Halorhodospira halochloris: one gene and its partner. The protein of the gene in region 1 interacts with the protein of each later gene in a pairwise test. Links are inferred from orthologs where the notes say so. Each region holds a gene or a part of one and is shown in the gene's direction. Other genes may lie near its edges. The genes, in order: clpB and HH1059_RS00050.

Region 1 (3,477 bases):
CTGAGCGTACTAAGCAGCCACTGGCAGCGCTTGTGGTTGATCTGGATCATTTCAAGCAGATCAACGATGATTTTGGCCATGCAGCTGGTGATGCGGCCCTGCGCTCAGTCGCCGGCATGCTCGGTGAGTCGGTGCGCCGCGCCGATCTGCTTGCTCGAGCCGGTGGCGAAGAGTTCTATATCCTCTCGCTGGGTCTCGATCTGGAAGGAGCGAAAAAATTCGCCGAACGTATCCGCACGTCACTAGAACAGCTGGAAGTGCGCTACGCCGGTCAAAGGATTGCCATCTCTGCGAGCATCGGTGTAGCCAGTTTCTCTCCGCCGCCTTCGGTGGAGGTGCTAGTTGAGGCAGCCGATCTAGCAATGTATGCGGCCAAGAAAAGCGGTCGTAACAACGTAAAGCTGGCTACTCAGGATTGAAATAGCCGCCAACCTCCCCCACTTATCCGTACAGAGGTAGCTAAGCCTGCTTGTTGACGACGAGTGTCTAAGTAGTGATGGCACTGATAGTCGGCTTGTGAGCAGGGAGCAGCTGGAGAATATTTCACCGGGGCTGTAGGCCTTGTAGGGGGTGATAGGTATGAGAACAGATAAGCTTACAACTAAATTTCAGATGGCGCTCGGCGATGCCCAGAGCTTGGCTGTAGGGCGCGATCATCAATTCATCGAGCCGATCCACTTGATGCTGGCAATGCTAGATCAGGAAGGCGGCGGGGTGCGGCCACTGCTCCAGCAGGCTGGAGTCAGCATCAACAAGTTGCGTTCGCAGCTTGGCGAGGCGCTTGATCAGCTGCCGCAGGTCAGTGGTGCTGAAGGTGATGTCCATCTGTCCAATGAACTCGCGCGCCTGCTCAATGTTACCGATAAGCTGGCGCAGAAACGCAAGGATCAATACCTCTCGAGCGAGCTCTTCATGCTCGCCGCGCTGGAAGATGGTAAAACTCAGCTGGCCAAGATCCTGCAGAGCGCTGGTGCTGCAAAAGAGCCTTTAGAGCAGGCCATTGATCAGATGCGCGGCGGTGAAACGGTTGATGACCCGAGCGCTGAGGATCAGCGCGAGGCCTTGGAGAAGTACACCATCGATCTAACCGAGCGCGCCGAGCAGGGCAAACTTGACCCGGTAATCGGCCGTGACGATGAGATTCGGCGCACGGTCCAGGTGCTGCAGCGGCGGACTAAGAACAATCCGGTCCTCATCGGTGAGCCGGGCACCGGCAAGACGGCGATTGTCGAGGGGCTAGCACAGCGCATAGTCAATGGTGAGGTCCCTGAAGGGCTGAAGGAGAAGCGCGTCCTGTCGCTCGATCTTGGCGCCTTGCTCGCGGGTGCTAAGTACCGTGGCGACTTCGAAGAGCGACTCAAGGCCCTGCTCAAAGAGGTCGGTCAACAGGAAGGCAAGGTTATCCTGTTTATCGATGAACTTCACACCATCGTCGGCGCCGGTAAGGCCGAAGGGGCGATGGACGCGGGCAACATGCTCAAGCCTGCCCTAGCTCGGGGCGAGTTGCATTGCATTGGGGCAACCACACTTAACGAATATCGCCAGAACATCGAAAAAGATGCTGCCCTAGAGCGCCGCTTCCAGACCGTTCTGGTAGATGAGCCGAGCGTCGAGGATACAGTAGCCATCCTGCGTGGCCTCAAAGAGCGCTATGAGGTGCACCACGGTGTCGAGATAACGGATCCAGCCATCGTCTCCGCAGCAACTCTGTCGCATCGGTATATAACCGACCGCAATCTGCCGGATAAGGCCATCGATTTAGTCGATGAGGCGGCCTCACGCATACGCATGGAGATAGACTCCAAGCCCGAGTCTATGGATCGTCTTGAGCGGCGGCTGATCCAGCTCAAGATAGAGCGCGAAGCGCTCAAGAATGAAATCGATGACGCCTCCAAGAAGCGCCTGTCAACATTAGAGAGCGAAATCGAGCAACTCGAGCAAGAGTACCGCAACCTGGAAGAGATATGGGGCTCAGAAAAGGCTGCTGTGGAAGGGACGCAATCGATCAAAGAGGAGCTTGAGCGTGCCCGTCAGGAGGTAGAGGCGGCGCGCCGGGCTGGCGATCTGCAGCGTATGTCGGAGTTGCAGTACGGGCGCATACCGGAGCTGGAGCGGCAGCTGGATATGGCCTCACAGGCTGATATGTACGATATGAAGCTGCTGCGCAATAAGGTCACCGACGAGGAGGTGGCCGAGGTGGTTTCGAAGTGGACCGGCATCCCGGTCTCTAAGATGCTCGAGGGTGAGCGTGACAAGTTGTTGCGCATGGAGCAGGCCCTGCATGAGCGGGTTGTTGGTCAAGATGAGGCCATCGGGGCAGTGGCAAATGCGATCCGCCGCTCCCGCGCCGGTCTGTCTGATCCGAACCGTCCTAACGGCTCTTTCCTCTTCCTTGGCCCGACAGGGGTCGGCAAGACCGAGCTTTGTAAGGCGCTGGCCGAGTTCCTCTTCGATACCGAAGAGGCGATGCTGCGCGTCGACATGTCTGAATTTATGGAAAAACACTCAGTAGCTCGCCTTATCGGTGCGCCGCCGGGGTACGTCGGTTATGAAGAAGGGGGCTATTTGACCGAGCACGTCCGGCGTAAACCCTATTCAGTTGTCCTGCTTGATGAGGTGGAGAAGGCGCACGCCGATGTCTTTAACGTCCTGCTCCAGGTCCTCGATGATGGCAGGCTCACCGATAGCCATGGGCGAACGGTAGATTTCCGTAACACGGTAATTGTCATGACCTCTAACCTTGGTTCTGAGGTGATCCAGAGCATGGCTGGAGAGGAAGAGGAAGACTACCAGCGTATGCGCGCATCGGTTATGGAGATCCTCAGCACCCATTTTCGGCCTGAGTTCATTAACCGGGTTGACGATGTGGTAGTCTTCCGGCCGCTGTCGCGCGAACAGATTCGCACAATTACCCAGATCCAGGCGCACTATCTCAGTGAGCGGTTAGCCGAGCGCGAGATGGCCCTGGAGCTTACCGATGCCGCAATCGATAAGATTGGCGAGGCCGGCTTCGATCCGGTCTATGGCGCGCGCCCGCTGAAGAGGGTATTGCAGAACCGGGTCGAAAACGCCTTAGCCCGTGAGCTCCTTGAGGGGCGCTTCGGCCAGGGTGATCGAATCAAGGTCGACTTCCGCGACGGTGATTTTGTCTTCGAGCGCAGTGACGCGATCGAAGGCGAGTTGGTGGCAGAATAACCCATGAGTTGAACAAGTATCCGCCGCATTCCGCGACTCAATTTCCGTTAGGAAATGGGTCGTCGGAGGCTTCAAATGCCCTATGGGACAAGAAAAACACAATAAGAGGATGGTAAGCCCATGCCTATCTATGAATATCAGTGCAACAGCTGTGGACATCGGTTAGAGGCGATCCAGGCGGTATCTGATGAGCCGCTCAGCTATTGTCCGGAGTGTCAGGAGGCCCAGCTTAAACGGCTCGTTTCGGCGGTAGCCTTTCAACTCAAGGGAACTGGATGGTAT
Region 2 (3,238 bases), 230 kb from region 1 along the record:
ATAGTGTTGGAGTCGATTAGGGTTCTCCCCGTAGCGACCATCAGTAGGGCGACGTGAAGGCTGAACGTAAGCGGCATGCCAGGGTTCAGGACCTATAGCGCGTAAAAAAGTAGAAGGATGGAAAGTGCCCGCCCCAACTTCCATATCAAGGGGTTGGACTATTACGCACCCCTGCTCTGCCCAAAACTCTTGCAGTGCAAGTATCAGTTCCTGAAAATCCTGCGGTAGCTGCGCCAAGCTCGCCTCCGTATCAGTGCTTGTTTAGGCGGGCAGTATAATGGGTTTTGGCCTGTCACCAAATACCATGGGGCTGTATAATCGCGATCTGCTAAAAATGAATGACGTAATTAGTACAAGGATCTATGACCGCAAAGCGTAAAGCACTTGCCCTCATCTCTGGTGGCCTTGATTCCATGCTTGCTGCTCGAGTTATCCAGGATCAGGGTATCCATGTTGAGGGTGTTAATTTCTACACTGGCTTTTGTGTTGAAGGCCATACCCATGCCATCCGCAACAAAGATCAGCATCGACCCAAGCAGAACAATGCGCTGTGGGTAGCTGAGAAACTCAACATGCGCCTGCATATTGAGGATGTGATTGAAGAGTACAAGGAAGTCTTAACGAATCCGCGCTATGGTTATGGAGCAAACCTAAACCCCTGTCTTGATTGCAAGATATTCATGGTACGCAAGGCAAGGGAGTGGATAGAAGCCAACGGTTTTGACTTTATTATAACCGGCGAAGTAGTAGGTCAACGTCCGAAGTCACAGAAAAAGAAACTCCTCCCCATAATCTCTGACGAGTCAGAAGCCGAAGATCGGCTGCTCCGGCCACTCTCGGCGAAGCTGCTTGAACCATCTCTGCCTGAGCGTGAGGGTTGGGTTGATCGTGACCAGCTATTTGACTTTCATGGCCGCAGCCGCAAGCCGCAAATGGCACTAGCGCGCCAGCTTGGCATGCAAGAGTGGGCACAACCTGCAGGCGGGTGTTGCTTCCTGACTGATGAGAAATACTCGGCTAAGCTAAGCGATCTGTGGCGCTCACGTGGGGCAAAAAACTATGATATGGAAGATATCATGATGCTCAAAGTCGGTAGACACTTGCGTCCGCGGGAAAGGTTCAAACTGATCATTGCTCGAGATGAGGGAGAGACAAATTATCTAAAAGGCTACCGTGACCGGTTTACATCTTTCCAAACAGTTAGCCATAGCGGACCGATTGCCCTGCTCGATGGCCATATCGAAGAAGGCGACATAAATCTTGCAGCGCGCATAGTCGCCCGTTTCTCATCCGGAAGGAGTGAGGCGCAGGTGGAGCTTGAAACCGCCGCACCCGATGGCAGTACTGAGCGGCTAACGGTTGCGCCTCTCCCGGCAGATCAAGTACCCGATCATTGGTATATCGGAGGGAAAGCTTGAAACGTGACTTACTTGACTGCCGCAATCTCCTCTGTCCCATGCCAGTCATCCGCACGCAAGCATCAATCGCACGGATGCAGCCAGGCGATGAACTGGAAGTTATCGCGACCGACCCTGGTGCATTACAGGACATACCAGCCTGGTGTCGAGTTCATGGCCACGAGCTGCTTGACACCTGGGAGGATGGCAAAGAAATCCACTTGCTGATTCGTGCAAATGCCCCACAATAGTGCCCAGGTATGGCGCGTTGCCCATTTTTTGAGCAGCAGCTGTGCGGTAATAGCTGTCGGGCATTCGCCCCTATAGATACTTAACCACGATTTATAACCAAAAGAGGCAAGTTGACAATGGCACGCACTGCAGAAGAAGTACTCAAATTGATGAGCGACGAAGATGTGAAATTCGTCGACCTTCGCTTTACCGATACCCGCGGCAAGGAAATGCACGTCACCATCCCTGCCGACCAAGTGGACGAGGAGTTATTCGAAGATGGCACCATGTTCGATGGCTCCTCAATTCAGGGCTGGAAAGGCATTCAGGAATCGGACATGATCATGTTGCCGGATCCGGATTCAGCCACGCTCGACCCATTCTATGATGAGCCGACACTAAATCTAGTTTGCGATATCCTCGAACCCAGTACACTGCAAGGCTACGACCGTGATCCGCGTTCCGTTGCCCGCCGTGCCGAGGCTTATCTGGCTTCGAGCGGAGTTGGGGATAGCGCACTTTTCGGGCCCGAACCGGAGTTCTTCGTCTTTGACGATGTGCGTTGGGGCGCTGATATGAGTGGCTCATTTTATCAAATTGACTCTGAGGAGGCAGGCTGGAACTCTGAGCGCGTCTATAAGGACGGCAATATCGGCCATCGACCGAGCGTTAAGGGTGGGTATTTCCCGGTTCCGCCCGTCGACTCCCTGCACGATATTAGAGCCGCGATGTGTCAAGCAATGGCCGACATGGGACTTGAGCCTGAGGTGCACCACCACGAAGTTGCCACAGCTGGACAATGTGAGATTGGAGTCGCTGCACGCACTTTGGTAAAAAAGGCAGACGAGCTGCAAATCCTTAAGTATTGCGTCCATAACGTTGCCCATGCTTACGGCAAAACGGCTACGTTCATGCCCAAGCCGCTAGTCGGCGACAATGGCAGCGGTATGCATGTTCATCAGTCGATATCGAAAGGAGGCCGCAACATCTTTAGTGGCGACCAGTATGGTGGGCTCTCAGAAGAAGCGCTTTACTATATCGGTGGTATCATAAAACACGCCAAGGCTATCAACGCCTTCGCCAACGCCTCGACAAATAGCTATAAGCGCCTTGTCCCCGGGTTCGAAGCACCGGTGCTGCTAGCCTATTCAGCACGCAACCGTTCGGCATCGGTTAGAGTTCCCTACGTTACTAACCCAAAAGCGCGACGCATTGAGGTTCGCTTTCCCGATCCGACCGGCAATCCTTATCTGGCTTTCGCCTCAATGCTCATGGCTGGGCTTGATGGTATTCGCAATAGGCTCCATCCGGGCGAAGCAATGGACAAGGACCTCTACGATTTGCCGGCAGAGGAGGAGAAACAGATTCCGCGGGTTGCAATCCAGCTTGATGAGGCGCTGGAAGCCCTCGACAACGACCGCGAGTTCCTCAAACAAGGCGGAGTCTTTTCCGATGATATGATCGACGCCTATATTGAGTTAAAGATGGAAGATGTAACCCGCATGCGGATGACTACCCACCCCGTGGAATTCGATCTCTATTACAGCTGTTAACTTACGCCGCATCGGCATCGCAGCAATGGAGGGGAGGCAGCTCCTCCTCCTCCATTG

Evidence for each region.
Region 2: the proteins of clpB (region 1) and HH1059_RS00050 interact in binary tests that used the Escherichia coli proteins (3 or more experiments, as listed by UniProt). The link is inferred for Halorhodospira halochloris from one-to-one orthologs.

The regions. Positions count from the first base shown.
Region 1 is NZ_AP017372.2:240,192-243,668, forward strand. The notes cover bases 239-3,395. They hold clpB (ATP-dependent chaperone ClpB), read left to right. Parts: upstream 239-579; coding sequence 580-3,195; downstream 3,196-3,395. Other genes in these bases: HH1059_RS01095 (diguanylate cyclase), read left to right, coding at 239-419; HH1059_RS01105 (FmdB family zinc ribbon protein), read left to right, coding at 3,316-3,395. Also shown: more of HH1059_RS01095, read left to right, coding at 1-238; more of HH1059_RS01105, read left to right, coding at 3,396-3,477. UniProt on the Escherichia coli protein: Part of a stress-induced multi-chaperone system, it is involved in the recovery of the cell from heat-induced damage, in cooperation with DnaK, DnaJ and GrpE. Acts before DnaK, in the processing of protein aggregates.
Region 2 is NZ_AP017372.2:10,630-13,867, forward strand. The notes cover bases 114-3,031. They hold HH1059_RS00050 (sulfurtransferase TusA family protein), read left to right. Parts: upstream 114-1,414; coding sequence 1,415-1,648; downstream 1,649-3,031. Other genes in these bases: glyQ (glycine--tRNA ligase subunit alpha), read right to left, coding at 114-237; HH1059_RS00045 (tRNA (5-methylaminomethyl-2-thiouridylate)-methyltransferase), read left to right, coding at 363-1,418; glnA (glutamate--ammonia ligase), read left to right, coding at 1,766-3,031. In the rest of the region: more of glyQ, read right to left, coding at 1-113; more of glnA, read left to right, coding at 3,032-3,181. UniProt on the Escherichia coli protein: Involved in thiosulfate metabolism.